Regions from separate parts of the Ensifer sp. ZNC0028 genome, predicted to be linked through region 3. Evidence: predicted binding sites of a transcription regulator. Region 3 holds the regulator's gene; each other region holds the start of a gene.
The links. Region 3 encodes LexA, which represses DNA repair genes until DNA is damaged. Its sites were predicted from a motif close to TGTTCNNNNTGTGTTCNG; they were not measured.

Region 1: the regulator LexA is predicted to act here: its motif matches at 1,894-1,911, upstream of L981_RS08810 (DNA polymerase IV).
Region 2: the regulator LexA is predicted to act here: its motif matches at 2,208-2,225, upstream of L981_RS21700 (PA0069 family radical SAM protein).
Region 4: the regulator LexA is predicted to act here: its motif matches at 1,783-1,800, upstream of radA (DNA repair protein RadA).

What each region holds. Positions count from the first base shown of each region.
Region 1 is NZ_JTLA01000034.1:6,148-10,447, forward strand. Features, by position in the region: gene L981_RS08805 (L,D-transpeptidase family protein) at 1-458, opposite strand, end outside; gene L981_RS08810 (DNA polymerase IV) at 598-1,890, opposite strand; gene L981_RS08815 (hypothetical protein) at 2,058-2,699, opposite strand; gene L981_RS08820 (DUF3572 domain-containing protein) at 2,702-2,971, opposite strand; gene L981_RS08825 (response regulator) at 3,128-3,499, shown strand; gene L981_RS08830 (PleD family two-component system response regulator) at 3,517-4,300, shown strand, end outside.
Region 2 is NZ_JTLA01000094.1:13,893-18,192, forward strand. Features, by position in the region: gene L981_RS21685 (4-(cytidine 5'-diphospho)-2-C-methyl-D-erythritol kinase) at 1-757, shown strand, start outside; gene moaB (molybdenum cofactor biosynthesis protein B) at 759-1,301, shown strand; gene L981_RS21695 (glycosyl transferase) at 1,596-2,117, opposite strand; gene L981_RS21700 (PA0069 family radical SAM protein) at 2,291-3,448, shown strand; gene L981_RS21705 (ribonuclease HII) at 3,661-4,300, shown strand, end outside.
Region 3 is NZ_JTLA01000035.1:17,594-21,893, reverse strand. Features, by position in the region: gene L981_RS09200 (hypothetical protein) at 1-255, opposite strand, end outside; gene L981_RS09195 (hypothetical protein) at 374-1,102, opposite strand; gene L981_RS09190 (hypothetical protein) at 1,377-1,628, shown strand; gene lexA (transcriptional repressor LexA) at 1,866-2,588, shown strand; gene L981_RS09180 (hypothetical protein) at 2,674-3,006, opposite strand; tRNA gene L981_RS09175 (tRNA-Cys) at 3,216-3,289, opposite strand; gene L981_RS09170 (thermonuclease family protein) at 3,442-4,176, opposite strand.
Region 4 is NZ_JTLA01000009.1:2,903-7,202, forward strand. Features, by position in the region: gene L981_RS02235 (CvpA family protein) at 1-162, opposite strand, end outside; gene radA (DNA repair protein RadA) at 286-1,689, opposite strand; gene alr (alanine racemase) at 1,839-2,978, opposite strand; gene L981_RS02250 (AraC family transcriptional regulator) at 3,130-3,987, shown strand; gene L981_RS02255 (AzlC family ABC transporter permease) at 4,144-4,300, shown strand, end outside.

The DNA of each region.
Region 1 (4,300 bases), on a different contig from region 3:
AGCAGGGCGCTCTTCACCTCCAGGGGTGTTATCTGCCGGTCGGAGATCAGCACGTGCACGCCGCGCTCGGTCATCTTGTAGAGCGAGGCGGCAAATTGGCTCGGCAACCGCACGCAGCCATGGGAGGCCGGATAGTCCGGCACATGGTTGGAGCCGTGCAGCGCAATGCCCGACCAGGTAAGCCGCTGCATGAACGGCATCGGCGCGTTCGAATAGATGTTCGACTTGTGATGGCGCCGCTTTTCGAGGATCGAAAAGATGCCCGATGGCGTGGTGTGACCCGCCTTGCCGGTCGAGACCGGCGACGTCGCAATGACAGCGTCGCCGTCATAGACGACGAGCGATTGCTGGTCCTTCGAGACGATGATCTGCAGCGGCCCGCGACTGCCTGCAAAACCGGTGGCCGGCGACAAGAGCAGTGCGACGACGCTGGCGGTGAGAGCGAAACGCGATACCATACACTCAACCCAACACGTGACTTGGCGAACAAGCCTAGTCGCCAATCTTTAAGGAATTCATCCTGATGTGTGTGGGGTCGATCAAGGTTGCGTGATCGCTCTGCGAGGCGTGTCTGCTCGAGCAAGCGCGCCTGCGGTTTTACGGATCGCGTTTTTTGGTGCCGAACGTGTAGCCGGTTTCAACGCTCGCCTTGCCGAACTTGTCGCGCAGCCTGTTCATCGCGTCCTCGGCCGCAGCGCGTCTGGTGGCCGCGGGATCAACGAGATCCGGCGGATCGGCGAGATCCGGGGCGGAGAGATCGCTGACTCCGATACCGATCAGCCGATACTTCGTTCCGTCCGCCTCTTTTTCCAGAAGCTGCAGGCCGATGCGAAAGATGCGGTCGGCAAGGCGGGTAGGGCTGTCCAGGCGCCTGTTGCGGGTGCGGATCTTGAAGTCGGCGGTTTTGAGCTTAAGAACGACCGTCTGGCCAGCGAGTTCGGACTTTCGCAGCCGGTGGGCCACCTGCTCGCTGAGGCGCCGCAGATGCGTGACAAGGTCGTCGTAGCGCGCGATATCGTCGTTGAACGTCGTCTCTGAGGATACGCTCTTGGCTTCGCCATCGATTTCGACCGCTCTTTCGTCGAGCCCGCGCGACAGGCGGAAGAGCCGTTGCCCCATGGTGCCGTAGCGGCGCATGAGGTCGCCTTCCTCCATGGTCTGCAATTGCCCGATCGTGCGCACGCCGTCACGCTCCAGCGTCGCGGCAAAGGCCTTGCCGACGCCCCAGATCAGGGTCACCGGCTTTTCCCGCAGGAAGTCCAGCGCCTCGGCCTGGCCGATGACGGAAAAGCCGCGCGGCTTTTGCAGGTCTGACGCCACCTTGGCGAGGAACTTGCAATAGGAGAGGCCGACCGAGACGGTGATGCCGATCTCCTGCTCGATCCGGCGGGCAAGACGCGCAAGCGTGCGCGCCGGCGGATCGTGATGCAGCCGCTCCGTGCCGCTGAGTTCGAGGAAGGCCTCGTCGATCGACAGCGGCTGCACCAGCGGTGTCAGTTCCTGCATCAGCGTGCGCACCTCGCGGCCGACACGGGCGTATTTCTCCATATTAGGCTTGATGACGATGGCCTGCGGGCAGGCTTCCAGCGCCTTGAACATCGGCATCGCCGAGCGCACGCCGTGAATGCGGGCGACGTAGCAGGCGGTGGAGACCACGCCGCGCTTGCCACCGCCGATGATCACCGGCTTGTCGGCGAGCTCCGGGTTGTCGCGCTTCTCGATCGAGGCATAGAAGGCGTCACAGTCGATGTGCGCCAGCGTCAGGTCATAGAGCTCCGCATGCCGCAGAATGCGCGGGCTGCCACAGGCCAGGCAGCGCCGCACCGACGCCGCCTGTTCCTTGAGGCAGTCGCGGCAGAAGCCTGGAGAGTGAGCAGCGCTGTCGGGCATATCGGGAACAAATATTGAACATTGCGACCTTAAGCTCTACTCTAGCGAGTCTCAAGGAGGCGCGATTGGAAATCACAATGCAATTGTCGCCGTTGAAAAGGATCGCCGGGCGCGTCTCGCGCAGCGCGGGCGTAGCTGAATTTGCGCCGCCGGGCAGCCGGTCCGGGCTAGCCGCGGAAATGTGCGCGAATGGCGGCAGCTGCCTCCGGCCAATCGGCGACAGCACGAATGTCTGCGTCGAGCTTCGGCGCGAGCGCCTTGAAATCCGAGTCGGCCATGAGGTTGATCGGCAGGCAGGACGGCGCGTGATCCTTCACCGATCGCAAATTGCGAAGCATGTCGTCGATGAAGACCAGCGGAACGGTTCGGCCGCCGTGAAGTTTTTGGACGATCGGGCCCTTGGGCTCTTCGGACGCAAGCAGCGGATAGGGAAGGCCGAGCCGATCGAGAAGCGCGCGGCGGACCGTGGCGTGCTGCGGCGGCATCGCGGTCAGAAAGACGATATCGGCTTCCTCCGACAATGCGGCGAGCGTCTCGACGGCCCTGGCGGCGGGCGTCTGCCAACGATCTTGCGAGCCGTAGAAGGCGTCGAGCAGGATTTTGACCTCCGGCTCAGCCACTGGCTGCTCGTCCGCATGCGTAATGATGTTGCCGGTCAGGCGGAACGACCGGGGCAGCAGCACATGGCCGCAGCTCCCGAGGAACGCTTTGAACGGATTGATGAATTCGAGCACGACATCGTCGATGTCACTGACGATCAGCGGGCGGTTGCCAAGCGTGATGCTGTGAACTGTCGGCGCGTTTGCCACCCTCAATCCTCGAAGCCTGCGTGGCCGGAAAGCACCGTATGGGCGCGCACAACGTCTTCGGGCGCCGTACCGGTCGCTGTACAGAATGCCATCAGGGTCGGCTCATGGTCCATCAGAAAGGCGACGAGCCCGCCCATGAAGCCGGGTTCGGCGATGGCGTTGCGCAGCGCCGTCGGGTCTGTGCCGGTCAGCGCCAGGAAACGGGACAGGAGTTCCGGCTCGCCGGCAAGCCAGGCGAGAATGTCTACTGCAATTTCGTCGGCGCTCTTCAATGGTTTGTCCCCGTATGGTTTTTACGTGCGGAGTTACCTATTTTTCAACCAAATAGGCCTATCTCTGACGTTGAGGAAATGGGTCGAGTCGTCGGCTCCGCACGTTAATTGTCCTGAGGAGACTTGCAAGGTGACGATGGACAGCAAGGGATCGACATGCCCAAACAGGTGATGATTGTTGAGGACAACGAGCTGAACATGAAGCTCTTCCGCGACCTGATCGAGGCCTCCGGCTATGCGACGATCCAGACTCGCAACGGCATGGAAGCGCTCGAGCTTGCGCGCAAGCATCGGCCCGATCTTATCCTGATGGACATTCAGCTGCCGGAGGTTTCCGGCCTGGAAGTGACGAAGTGGTTGAAGGAAGACGACGAACTGCACGTCATCCCGGTCATCGCGGTTACCGCATTTGCAATGAAGGGGGACGAGGAGCGTATCCGCCAGGGCGGATGCGAGGCCTATGTCTCCAAGCCGATCTCCGTACCGAAGTTCATTGAGACGATCAAAACCTACCTGGGCGATGCCTGAGCGGCGGGAAAATTGATATGACTGCGCGTATTCTTGTTGTCGATGATGTTCCGGCCAATGTGAAGCTGCTCGAGGCCCGGCTGGTTGCCGAGTACTTCGACGTGCTGACGGCCAGTGACGGTTATGCCGCCTTGGCGCTCTGCGAAAAGACGCCCATCGATCTGGTGCTGCTCGATATCATGATGCCGGGCCTCGATGGTTTCGAAGTCTGCGAGCGGCTGAAGGCCAACCCGAAGACGGCGCATATCCCGGTGGTCATGGTCACCGCGCTCGACCAGCCTTCCGACCGCGTGCGTGGCCTGAAGGCCGGGGCCGATGATTTTCTGACGAAGCCCGTCAACGATCTGCAACTGATGTCGCGGGTGAAGAGCCTGGTGCGGCTGAAGAACGTCAGCGACGAGCTACGCCTGCGGGCGCAGACGGCGCAGACGATCGGGCTTGAGGATATCGGCCGGGTGGACCGGCCAGACGAGCCAGGCAACGTCCTGCTCGTCGATGGCCGCGGCTCGTCGCAGGAGCGGCTGCAGCGTGCGCTGAAGCCGATCGCCGAGGTCTCGGTCATCTCCGATCCGCAGGCCGCACTGTTCGAGGCGGCGGAGAACAATTTCGACCTCGTCATCGTCAATGCGAATTTCGACGACTACGATCCGCTGCGGCTCTGCTCGCAGTTGCGCTCGCTGGAGCGCACCCGTTTCATCCCGATCCTGCTGATCGCCGAACAGGGCAGCGACGAACTGGTGGTGCGCGCGCTCGATCTCGGCGTGACGGATTACCTGATGCGGCCGGTCGACCCCAATGAAC
Region 2 (4,300 bases), on a different contig from region 3:
GGCGGATGCGGATCGCTTCACCGTATCGGGCGCGTTTGCCGCCGCGTTGCCGATGGATGCCGGCGCTGATGGCGGCAATCTGGTTCTGAAGGCACGAGACCTGCTGCGCGCCGAACTGCGGGCGCATGCCCCCGACTCGGCCGGGCCGGTTCACCTGCATCTCGAAAAGAACCTGCCGCTCGCCTCGGGCATCGGCGGTGGGTCGGCGGATGCCGCGGCGACGCTTCTTGGGCTTCTCGAACTCTGGGGCGCCACGATCGAGCCTTCCCACCTTGCCGCCATCGCGCTGCGGCTCGGGGCGGACGTGCCGATGTGCCTTGCCGGCAAGCCTCTCTTGGCGAAGGGGATCGGCGAGGAGATCACGCCGATCGACGATTTCCCCGCCCTGCCGATCGTGCTGGTCAATCCGCTCGTCGCCGTCTCAACGCCGGTCGTGTTCCGGACGCTCTCCAACAAAACGAACCCGCCGCTCGCTGCGCTTCACGGTGCCGGAACTGTTGCCGAGTGGATTTCCGCCATGGCCACGATGCGCAACGATCTGCAGCCGCCGGCAGAGAGCCTTGAACCCGTGATCGGCGAGGTCTGCCAAGCGCTGACGCAAGCCGGAGCGACACTCACGCGCATGTCCGGTTCAGGCGCCACGTGCTTCGGGCTTTTCGACAGCGAGGCGCGCGCGGCTGCGACAGCGCGCGCTCTTTCAGAGGCCTACCCCGGGTGGTACGTTCTCGCCTGCAATTCAGTGGGCAAAGGGAATTAGCATGGCCGGCATCGACGAAAAGCGCCCCTTCATTCCTGTCGGGATCGCCATCCTTACGGTCTCAGACACCCGCACGCGCGCCGACGACAAGTCGGGCGACACGTTGGAAGCGCGGGTGCGTGACGCCGGGCACCGCCTTGAGGCGCGCGCCATCGTTCCCGACGACAAGACGAAGATCTACGACCAGGTGAAGGCCTGGACGCTCGATCCCACCATCGACGTGGTGATCACGACAGGTGGAACGGGCTTCACCGGGCGGGACGTGACGCCCGAGGCGCTGGAACCGCTGTTCGAAAAGCGCATGGACGGGTTCTCCGAGGTCTTCCACCGTATCTCCTACGAGAAGATCGGGACGTCGACGATCCAGTCGCGCGCAACCGGCGGCGTTGCCAACGCCACCTTCATCTTCGTCCTTCCGGGTTCGCCCGGCGCCTGCCGCGATGCGTGGGACGGCATCCTCAAACAGCAGCTCGACTACCGGCACATGCCCTGCAATTTCGTGGAGATCATGCCGCGGCTCGACGAGCACCTGAAACGCGGCTGAAGAGCATGGACCGTTCCGGCCCGGCCGACCTGTTACCTTAGTAACTGACGCTCGCTTCGCCTCCCGATAGTTTTCAAGCGTTGACACAGCGAGGAACGACCGCCGCACGTTCCGTTCCTCGCACCGCAAGACCCTTCCGCCTCTGTCCCCCGGGCGGAATGAAATGTTGGATACGACGGGCAGCCAGAATGCTGCCCGGACAGAAATCTTCCAAACAAGGTCATTTGAGAGCCGCTTGGAGGTGCCGTCCCCTAAGGGACTGGCACCTTTAATTTTTTCGCGCGGGAACCGGCGTTACCGCCTGGCTTCGACAGCGACCCAGGCCGGAACGAGTTCGGTCGAAAGCCTGCGGACAGAGCGGACATTCGTCATCGCATCCAGCCCCATGTTGCCGCGGGCGGCCGCAAGCGCGTCGTTCTTGCGCAGGAGAAATCCCGTCTCCAGCGGCTTTCCACGCCCGGTCAGCCGGCGGAAGAAAGGCTTGCGATGTAGTCTCGATCCGGAGAAACGGGCCGGTGCCTTGTTCATCGACACGTACTCGGCCAACTCATCGATCCAGCGGCCGATCGGGCGCGCACCCGGCTCCAGCAACATCAGCCACTCGCCGCGCGCCGAGCCCACCACATCAGCGAGATCCCAATCCCGGCAGAAACGGCATCCGGCGGCATCGGCCACGTCGGACGAACCGTCCTTCGAGCCGTGATCGAGGATGATCACATCGCTGACCAGGCCTTCCACGGCGCCCGCCACCAACACAGCAAGCGTCTGTGCCAGTTCGGCCTCGTTGTCGCGGGTTTCCATGATGATCGTGAGCATGGTTTCTCGTAACGCATCGGCACGGCAATTGCTACATCCGGGACACGGCCTGCAGCGGCACCTTCATCGGCAAATTCGAAACTCCAATTTTGTTCTTGAATTGTTCCTCCATTCGCGATAGGAAAATAATCAGAACAAAACGGGATCAAATATCTGATTCCGGGGAGATTCCAATGACCGAGCTGTCTCAGATCAGGCAGGGTGCGCTTGCGCCCGCCAATACGGCAGATGTGGCCGAAGCGATGATGAGCGCAACGGGCCTGCGGATCGATATCGATCGCCGTCGCGGCCGCGGCGCCGGGATCAACATGTCCGGCCGCTTCGAACCGCGCAGCCGCGAGACGTTCGACGACGGCTGGGAAAGCCTGGAGGATCTGCCGCCCTTCAAGACCGAGGTTCAGGTCGAGAAGCCGCGCACGGTGATCACCAGGAACGAGTCGCCCGACATTTCTTTCGACCGCTCGATCAATCCCTATCGCGGCTGCGAGCATGGCTGCATCTATTGCTTCGCCCGCCCCACACACGCCTATATGGGCCTCTCGGCCGGCCTCGACTTCGAGGCGAAGCTGTTTGCCAAGCCGGACGCACCGCGGCTTCTGGAGCGCGAACTGGCGCGGCAGGACTACAGGGTGCGGCCGATCGCGATCGGCACCAACACCGACCCCTACCAGCCGATCGAGAAGGAGTGGCGGGTCATGCGCCAGATCCTCGAGGTGCTGCGGGATGCCAACCATCCAGTCATGATCGTCACCAAATCGGCGATGGTCACCCGCGACATCGATATCCTGGCACCGATGGCGGAAAAGGGACTGGTGCGCGTCGGCATCTCCGTCACGACGCTCGACCGGAAACTGGCCCGCACGATGGAGCCACGGGCCTCGACCCCGAGCAAGCGGCTGGAGGCGATCCGCATGCTTGCCGAAGCGGGAATCCCGGCCGGCGTTCTCGTTTCGCCGATCATTCCGGCTCTGAACGACCACGAGATCGAGCGTGTGCTCGAAGGTGCAAGGACGGCCGGAGCAACCGAAGCAAGCTATGTGCTGCTGCGGCTGCCGCTCGAGGTCAGCCCGCTCTTTCGCGACTGGCTGCTGCGCAATTATCCGGACCGCTACCGGCACGTCATGTCGCTCATCCGCTCCATGCGGGGCGGCAAGGACTATGACGCCGAGTTCGGCAAACGCATGAAGGGCGCCGGCCCTTATGCGTGGCAGATCGGCCGCCGCTTCGACCTGGCAGTCAAGCGTCTCGGCTTCAACCCGACGCGCCGGCAGCTGCGGGACGATCTCTTCGTGCCGCCGCTTGGAACGGGGGTGCAGCTCTCGCTTCTTTGAAGGCTTTCCGATGTCTCGGTAACCGTCGCTACCCGTAATGGCGCACGGTGAGAGATGATCGCCCCGCCAGGCAAGACCGATGGCGGGCGCCTGAGACCACATAGCAGTTCCGGTGCCCCCTTACCCGCCGTGGGCCCCGGTAATCCCCCGTCCGCCGCCGCACTCGGACCTGGGGGCTTGAAGAGAATCGGTCGATCATGCGATCTAGACTTATGTCTCGCAGATCGACCGATTCTCCCCTTTTTCCCGATATCATCGTAGCGCCCGATTTCAGTTTCGAGCTTTCGGCCAAGGGCGATGGGTTCTGGCCGGTCGCCGGAGCGGATGAGGCCGGTCGTGGGCCGCTCGCGGGGCCGGTGGTTGCCGCTGCCGTCATTCTCGATCCGGACGCCATTCCCGCAGGACTCGACGACAGCAAGAAGCTGACGGCCCAGGCGCGCGAAAAACTGTTCGAAGAAATCCTCGCCACATCCGAAGTGTCGATCGCCTCGGCGTCGGCCGGCACGATCGACGCCACCGACATCCGCAAGGCAAGCCTCGAAGCGATGCGGCGGGCCGTCGCCGGCCTGCCCTCGAACGCACGCTTCGTGCTCGTCGACGGCCGCGACGTACCGCCCGGCCTCTCCTGCCACGCCAAGGCGGTGGTCAAGGGCGACGCGCGGTCGCTGTCGATCGCCGCTGCTTCGATCGTCGCCAAGGTTACCCGCGACCGCATGATGGCTCGCGCCGACCTTGCGCATCCCGGCTACGGCTTTGCGCTCCATGCCGGCTATGCGACGGTGACCCACCGTCGCGCCATTGAGACCCACGGCCCCTGCCCGCTGCACCGCATGAGCTTCCGGCCGCTGCGCC
Region 3 (4,300 bases):
GACCTCGAGCGACCGCCAGTCGTCGCTGGCGAAGCTCATGTAGAGCGGCGACTCAGAGCCCTTGGGATAGAACCCCAGCCGCAAGGTGACGCCGCCGTCGAATTCCGACGAGATGAAGCAGGAGCCCTCCATCGAGGTGTCGGATGCAACGGTCCAGCCGTCGACGTCCTTCCACTTGATGATTTCGGACTCCTCAGCCGCGGCCGATCCCGCGGCGATCAGACAGCTTACCAATCCGACCAGCAATCTACGCATGCAAAACCCCCGTTTGCCCGCATTTTGATAGGTCCCCGCGCCGCTGTCGAGGGTACCGAGCCCGATACCAGCAACATTTTAGGAATATTCACCTCTCTGCGGCAAGCGGACGCGCCCATCACATGGCGAAAGGATCTTTCGACGACTTGGTCTGGCCGCCACCGGCAAAGGGATCGTTGTTCGGGGCAGTGCCACCGGCGCCGGCAAAGGGATCGTTCGCTGCCCCCTGCCCGCCATTCGGGATCAAGGCGCTCACCGCCTCCTGACATTTGAACATCTCGCTCACCGCTTTCATCGAATCGCGCAGGCTGAGGCTCGCGACGACGCGTCCCTCGAAGGCCAGCGCCAAGGTGTTCTTGCGAACGAATTCGGTAAAGAAGTCGGTGTTGGAAAAGTTGACGACGAGGGCCTTGGCGCCGGTAAGATCGACGCCGAACGCAACGGCCGGCCACTGGCGACCACGGTCGAGCTGCAAGGCGACATCGTATTCCCGCTGCGGCTCGATGGATTTCCAGTCGGCATTGCCGATCGAAAGAAACGCCAGGTTCGCCGACCCCCGCGGATAAAAGCCGATACGAAGGATCGCACCCGCATCATAGCTCGTCGCGGCGTAACACGAGCCTCCCAGGGAAGGATCGGAACCCACCGTCCAGGCGTTGATCCGTTTCCAGATGTTCGAACGCCCTTCTTCAGCAGACGCCGCTCCGGCCGTGAGCAACAGACCGAGCACCACCAACGACAATCTACGCATGCAATTACCCCACTTTCCACGCAAAGTTATCTTTTTTTGACCTCCTGTCGAGACGGTGAAGCCCCTTCCTCGCAGGGATTTTTGCGCATCCCCCACCCCCGGCCCCAGAGCCGATAGTGCCAGTGCGTTCTTCGCCCGTCGCAAGAGGAACGGTCAAGATGAACTCGAGGTGCAGCGGCTGGCGCAAATCAGACACAGCCTGCAGGCAAAGAGCTGTTGAACACGGCAGAGTGATCGCCATGCTTGCTGGACTTCGGAACGAAAGCACGGTTCACATCGTTTCCCACCCTGTAGTGCCACCCCCTTCATCAAGTGGACGTTCCCCGTGCTTGCCGCCCTGCTTCTCGCTTCGATAGTCGCATCGCCCAATATGCCTGACGTCAAGCTCAGCGCTGCGACGGTGGATGAACTCCAGACCGATTTCGAACGGGCCGTGCCGTGCCACCAGATCGATGGACGCAACGTGTGGAAGGGCGCGCTGGCGTTCTACATCCAGTCCTTCGTTTATGACGGCGACACGCCCGTCGCGACCGACGCGGCCGACGCGGTGCTTCCGGAAGACAACAGCGCAGAGACGGTGAAGGAGTTCGAGGACGCCTGCTCGACCTCGCAAGCGACCTAAATCTCTCCTCATAGAGCCCCGCGATTCGCTCGAATCAGCTGCGCGACTGGCGCCTGCCGGCGCGTTTTTGGCACGCAACCGTCGCCGAAAAGCGCCCTGCTCCCGCAAAAGTGACCGATAGACACCCGCAGAAGCGGCCAATTGCCTGAATTCACGGAATTTTAGGCACTTGCGGAACACATATGGAACAGATAGTGTCTGTTCTTGATTTGTTTCACGCCTCTGGAGCGACGTGCCATGCTGACCCGCAAGCAACAGGAATTGCTTCTGTTCATTCACGAACGCATGAAGGAGTCGGGCGTACCGCCGTCATTCGATGAAATGAAGGATGCGCTCGACCTGGCGTCGAAGTCCGGCATCCACCGTTTGATCACCGCGCTCGAAGAACGCGGCTTCATTCGCCGGCTGCCGAACCGGGCGCGCGCGCTCGAAGTCATCAAGCTTCCGGAAGCTTACGCCGCCGGCCAGCAGCAGCCGCGCAGGGGCTTCTCGCCGAGCGTGATCGAAGGCAGCCTTGGAAAGCCGCCGGCGGCCGCTCCTGCCGCGCCGAAGCCCGCCCCGGTTGCCGAAAGCACGTCCGTTTCCGTCCCGGTGATGGGGCGCATCGCTGCCGGCGTTCCGATCTCGGCAATCCAGAACAACACCCACGACATCACCGTGCCGCTCGACATGATCGGCAGCGGCGAACATTACGCCCTTGAAGTGAAGGGCGATTCGATGATCGAGGCCGGCATCTTCGATGGCGACACGGTGATCATCCGCAACGGCAACTCGGCCAATCCCGGCGACATCATCGTGGCGCTCGTGGACGACGAGGAGGCGACGCTGAAGCGCTTCCGTCGCAAGGGCGCGTCGATTGCGCTCGAAGCCGCCAACCCCGCCTACGAGACGCGCATCTTCGGACCGGATCGCGTGAAGATCCAGGGCAAGCTTGTCGGGCTGATCCGCCGCTACCATTGAGCTGCAGACAGCACACCGAATCAAAAAAGAGCCTCGCCAAGGCAATTGGCGAGGCTCTTTCTATTTCGGGTGAAATCCAGATTGTCTATTCGTGGATCGTATATTCTCCGAGCTCGCAGAGATCCTGCGTGTCCTCGGTCGTATCGAGGGCCGAGCCCTCCTCGAATTCGAATCGCATGTCGTATTTGCAGACGTCCCGCCCGTCGGCAATGGTGATCTCCATGCTCTCGCCGGGGTTCAGGACCTGCCGACCGAAAACATCGTCTTCCCACTCATTGACGCCGACCGGTGACGTATAGAAGTTCGTCAGTACCACGCTGGTGTTGTTCTTCAGCTGGAAAACCAGGTCGTCAGCGTGCGCCTCAATAGCGGTCGCCGCAAAACACGCCAACGCCGTCAGGATCAGTCTCTTTTTCATTGATGCCATTGCCTCCGTTCTTAATGTTGACGGACGCTACCGATGCGGCTGATCTCAGCGGAGTCATCGTTCCCCCTCTACCGATTTCACCGAAGCGATAAGATCCGACGGAGGCATAGGAGACGTGGCTTGCGCGGACGTGGGGTCGCGAAACGACCCGCGCTGCCCTAAGGCAGAACGTCAAACCAATTCAAACGAGGTGAGATTTTTGGAGGCCTCGCCCGGAATTGAACCGGGGTACAAGGATTTGCAGTCCTCTGCGTCACCACTCCGCCACGAGGCCTCACAGCTCGGATAACCAAGCGTTGGCGCGGATTTAGAATGATTGCAGAAAAACCGCAAGAGGCATTTTCTGAAAAACGCGCCGTCGATTTGTTGGATAGATACTTTCCACAGAACGATCGCCGATGCCCGCCGATCGGCTCCCGGTTGATCTCAGCACCAGGGCGTCGGGCGTCCATCCCACGGGCGCACGAGCCCCTCGGAGACAAGCACGCGTCCAAGAGATTGATCGCCACGGGTAACCAGGCGCAGTTTTTCGCCGGCCTTGGCGTCTGATCGCCCGCCTGCCGAAACCAGCTTGAAGTCGCCCGCGTTCAGCAACTCGCGCAGGCGCTGCTTGGCGTAGAAGCCGCGCGAACGCTCCTTGTCGCAGCTTGCCTGGCGGATTCGCGGCGCATCGACGTCGGCGACACGGATCGTCTCGCCATGAAAGACGAAGGTGGAGCCATCGATCACGCAGTTGTCGTTGCGAATGCCGCAGAAATAAAACTGGTCGGTGCGGATGGACGCCGTCTTCACCTCTTCATTCGGCCGCACGACGGGGGTTGGCGGCGTGACGCCGACATTCACCGACGGCACCGGTGCGGCCAGGGCGACCTTCGTGACCGGGTCGGGCTTCGGATTAGGCTTGTGCCTGTCCGCCTGATGCGCGACGCGCTCCTGCGCTTCAGGAACGGCACGCGGAGGCTTCGGCTTCGTTTCCGTTCGCGACGCAAAAGCCACGACATCGGAAACCACGGGCCAGTGCCGCAACTCGGCGCGATGGTCATAGGCCATGACGCCGCCAAGGGTGAGCGCTGCGGCCAGATACCACGGCGCCATGCCGCCCTGCTTGCTGCTGCTTCTGCCCGAACTGCGGCGTCGACGTTTCGTAGTGGCTTTGGCCATCGGTCCCCATCCTGATTCGAGACCGCATTATGCGTTTGATGGGTTGCCGAAAAGTTTTCGAGGGTACCCCAACAGAGGGGAAGCCTGCGACGAACCGGTCATTCGCCCTGAGCATCACGGCGGT
Region 4 (4,300 bases), on a different contig from region 3:
CGCATAGGGCAGGAGATGCGGGTAGAGGAAGTAGGCGGCAGCTGCCGCACCCACCCAACTCGCGACCGAGAGCACCTCGCGCGAGAAGCCTCGAACCATGGCCAGGATTGCGGAAAACAGGGCGACGCCGAGAACGATACCGTCGAGAATTGTAATGGGCATTTTGTCCTTACTCCGGACCCGGTTCGTCCGGGTCTCCTCAAGCCTATCCGCCATCGGCCCTGAGTTCAGGGCATTTTCAGCCTGTTTGCGGCCCTTAAAGGGCGGCCTGCGACATCCGCATTTTCAGTCTTCGTCCTCCGCCGGTCTCAGTGCGTTTCGCGACCCCGCGATGCGCGCCACCAGATCGGGCAGGCTTTCCATCTCGCTCCAGCGGCCATTGCCGTTTTTCGGCAGTTCGGTCGAAGCGGACGGCAGGACCGCCTGCGAGAACCCGAGCTTCTCGGCTTCCTTAAGGCGTTGTGCGGTATGCGCAACCGGCCGGATGGCACCCGACAAGCTGACTTCGCCGAAATAGACGCAATCCGCCGGAAGGGCAAGCCCGGCAAGCGATGAAACCAGTGCGGAAGCCACAGCCAGGTCTGCTGCCGGCTCGGAAATGCGGTAACCGCCGGCGATGTTGAGATAGACGTCGTGCTGGCCGAGCCGCACGCCGCAATGGGCTTCGAGCACGGCGAGGATCATCGAGAGCCGCGCGGAATCCCAGCCGACGATCGCGCGTCTCGGCGTGCCGAGCGAGGTCGGCGCGACCAGCGCCTGCACTTCGACGAGGACGGGCCGGGTGCCTTCCATGCCGGCAAAGACGGCGGCGCCTGGCGATTTCTCGTTGCGTTCGCCGAGGAAGAGTTCCGACGGGTTGGCAACCTCGCGCAGGCCCTTGTCCGACATCTCGAACACGCCGATCTCGTCGGTCGGGCCGAAGCGGTTCTTGACGGTGCGCAGGATGCGGTAGTGATGGCCGCGGTCGCCTTCGAAATAGAGCACGGCATCGACCATGTGCTCGACGACGCGCGGACCGGCGATCTGGCCTTCCTTGGTGACGTGGCCGACGAGCACGACGGCGGTCCCCGTCTGTTTGGCAAAGCGGATCATTGCCTGAACGCCGGTGCGAACCTGGGTCACCGTGCCCGGCGCCGAATCGACGATGTCGCTCCAGAGCGTCTGGATCGAATCGATGATCACCAGATCCGGGCGCTTGCCTTCCGACAGCGTTGCCAGAATGTCCTCGACGTTGGTCTCGGCGGCGAGCAGCACGTCGCTGTCGGCAGCGCCAAGCCGCTGGGCGCGAAGGCGCACCTGCGCCACGGCCTCTTCGCCCGAGACATAGATGACGCGGTGGTTGCGGCGCGAGAGCGCGGCCGCCGCCTGCATCAGCACGGTCGACTTGCCGATGCCGGGATCACCGCCGACGAGCAGCGCCGAGCCGCGCACGAAGCCGCCGCCGGTCACCCGGTCGAGTTCCGAGATGCCTGTCTGGATGCGTGGCGCGTCTTCGATCTCGCCCGAGAGCGTGGTGAGCGCCACCGGGCGTCCCTTCTTCGGCGCCCGCGACGGACCGCCACCGATGCCTGCCGTCGGATTGTCCTCGATGATCGTGTTCCACTCGCCGCAGCCTTCGCACTTGCCCACCCAGCGGGTGTGGACCGTGCCGCAGTTCTGGCAGATGAATTGGGTACGCGCTTTCGCCATCGGCATCGACTTTCGGAATGTGAGACCGCCGACGTCGCGATCGGGCGTCGGCGGAAAAGAATCACTTGTATCGTCACATAATGCCGCGAAACGCGGAACAAAAGGTGAATTTCAGTGGGAATGACTGAAAAATGATATGAAGGACGGCGTCACGCGCCGCCGACATAGTGCCTGGCATAGCGATGTCCGAGGCTGGTCAGCATCTCGTAGCCGATCGTACCGCCGGCGCGCGCGACATCGTCTATGGCGACGTGCCGCCCGAAGAGCTCGATGTAATCGCCCGGCCGCACAGTACCCGTGGGAAGGTCGGTGACGTCGAAAAGGCTGAGATCCATGGTGACGCGGCCGACATGCGGCACTTTCCGGCCATGCAGGAAGCCGAAGGCCCCTGATGGCGTTGCCTGCCTGAGGGTGACGCCGCCGCCGGAGACCGAGCGGTGGTATCCATCGGCATAGCCGACTGCGACGGTCGCGATACGGCTGTCGCGGTCGAAGCGGGCGGATGCGCCATAGCTCGCTGTGCCGCCGGCGGCCACATCGCGAACCTGGATGATCCGTGCCTCGGCGGTCACCACCGGTTTCATCGGGTTGGGGACGTCGTTCACCGCCTCGCCGCCATAAACGGCGATGCCCGGCCGGGTCAGGTCGAAGTGATAGTCGGGCCCGAGGAAAACGCCGCCGGAGTTGGCAAGGCTCGCATCGACGCCTTCATAGGCGGCGGTCGCTTCGTGGAAGCGCCGGAGCTGAATGCCGTTCAGCCGGTGTTCGGGATCGTCGGCGCAGACGAGGTGGCTCATGATCAGCACCGGCGAAAAGCTCGCCGGCCGCGCCGGGTCTGTCGCAAGCGCAACGGCCAGCTCGACCGTAAGGCCGAGCCGGTTCATGCCGGTATCGACATGCAGCACGCAAGGGTGGTCGCCCCGTTCGGAGAGTGCGGCCATGAACACGGCCAGCTGCTCGTCCGAATTGATGACCGGCACCAGGTCATTGTCGAAGAAAAGCGCCTCGTTGCCGGGCCACATGCCGGCGAGAATGTAGATGCGGCCGTCCGGAACCAGGGGGCGGAGATCGGCACCTTCCTCGGCATTGGCAACGAAGAAGTCGCGCGCGCCGGCGGCATAGAGGGCAGTGGCTGCCTGATCGATCCCGAGTCCATAGGCGTCCGCTTTGAGCACTGCCGCCGCCCGCGCCTTGCCCGAGCGGGCATTCATCGCGCGCCAGTTGTCGGTGAGGGCGCCGAGGTCGATGGTGAGCCGGTTGGAGGCGGCGAGAAATTCTGGAGGGAGCATGCCGGGTACTCTGCCGTGGACGATCCAAGAGCAATACAGCCTAGCGCCCACTGTCGCAAATGCCGGCCTGTCGCACCGATTGAAAGCGCCTCGGTTTTGAACGAGCACTTTTGTGCAAGACGCGGGCGCGTAGCATCACTATTCTCTCCCCATGCAGACGATTTCGCAGCAGCAGGCCATCGATGACACGCCGATTGAGGGCGCCGAGCGCACGCGCTTCTGGCGGGATCCCCGTTTCATGGGCATGGAATGTCTGACGGCGACCTTCATCACCCACGAATTCGCGCCGCATGCGCACGAGACTTTCAGCATCGGCGCCATCGAGGCCGGTTCGCAGATTAGCAAGATCAAGGGCGAGCGCTCGGAAGCAGGCCCGGGTTTTTTCTATCTCATCAACCCCGACGAGATCCACGACGGCCATCCCGGTGGCAGCGGTTACCGTTATCGCATGGTTTACCCGAGCGCCGAGCTTCTGGTGAACATCATCGAGGACGTGACCGGCCGCGCCTTCAAGGGCACGCCGTCCTTTTCCAGGCGCGTGCTGCAGGCGCCGGATCTGGCGATTGCCTTTCATCACGCGCACCGCATGCTCGAACTGAACGGCGGCACCCTCGAGGCGGAAGAGAGCATGTTCAGCGTTCTCGCCACGATGTTCGAGCGCCATGGCAGCACGATCATCACGCCGATCGAAACGCGGGAGCAATCGGCGGTGCACCGGGCGCGCGACTTCCTGGCGGAAAACTATGCCGAGGATGTCGGGCTCGAGGAACTGGCGAAAGTCGCCGGCCTCAGCCGCGCCCACCTCATCCGCGCGTTCCGCAAGGAGTTCCACATCACGCCGCACGCGTACCTGACCGACAAGCGCGTGCGGGCGGCAAAGACGTTGCTGCGGCACGGCTGGTCGGCGGTGGACGCGGCCTATCAATGCGGCTTTGCCGACCAGGCGCATTTCAGCCGTCATTTCAAGGCGCGCACCGGCGTCACCCCCGGGGCCTTCCGCGCCGGCTGATCACTTTCGTTCAAGACGATCCTCAACCCGAGACCTAGAACACGCGGGTGATTGCGACGGCGCGCCTGCGTGGAAAGGCGGCGCATCGCGCGAATGGAGACGTGGACGTTGCAGGAAAGAAGTGCGTTTCAGGAATTTCGGGCCGCGGCAGTCGCCATGACGCCGCTGATCGTTGCGGTTATGCCGGTGGGCCTCGTGTTCGGCGCGGTGGCTGCGAGCAAGGGGCTCACGCCGGCCGAGGTGGCGCTGATGAGCGCGCTGGTCTTTGCCGGCGGATCGCAGTTCGTCGCCATGGATATCTGGACGCATCCGG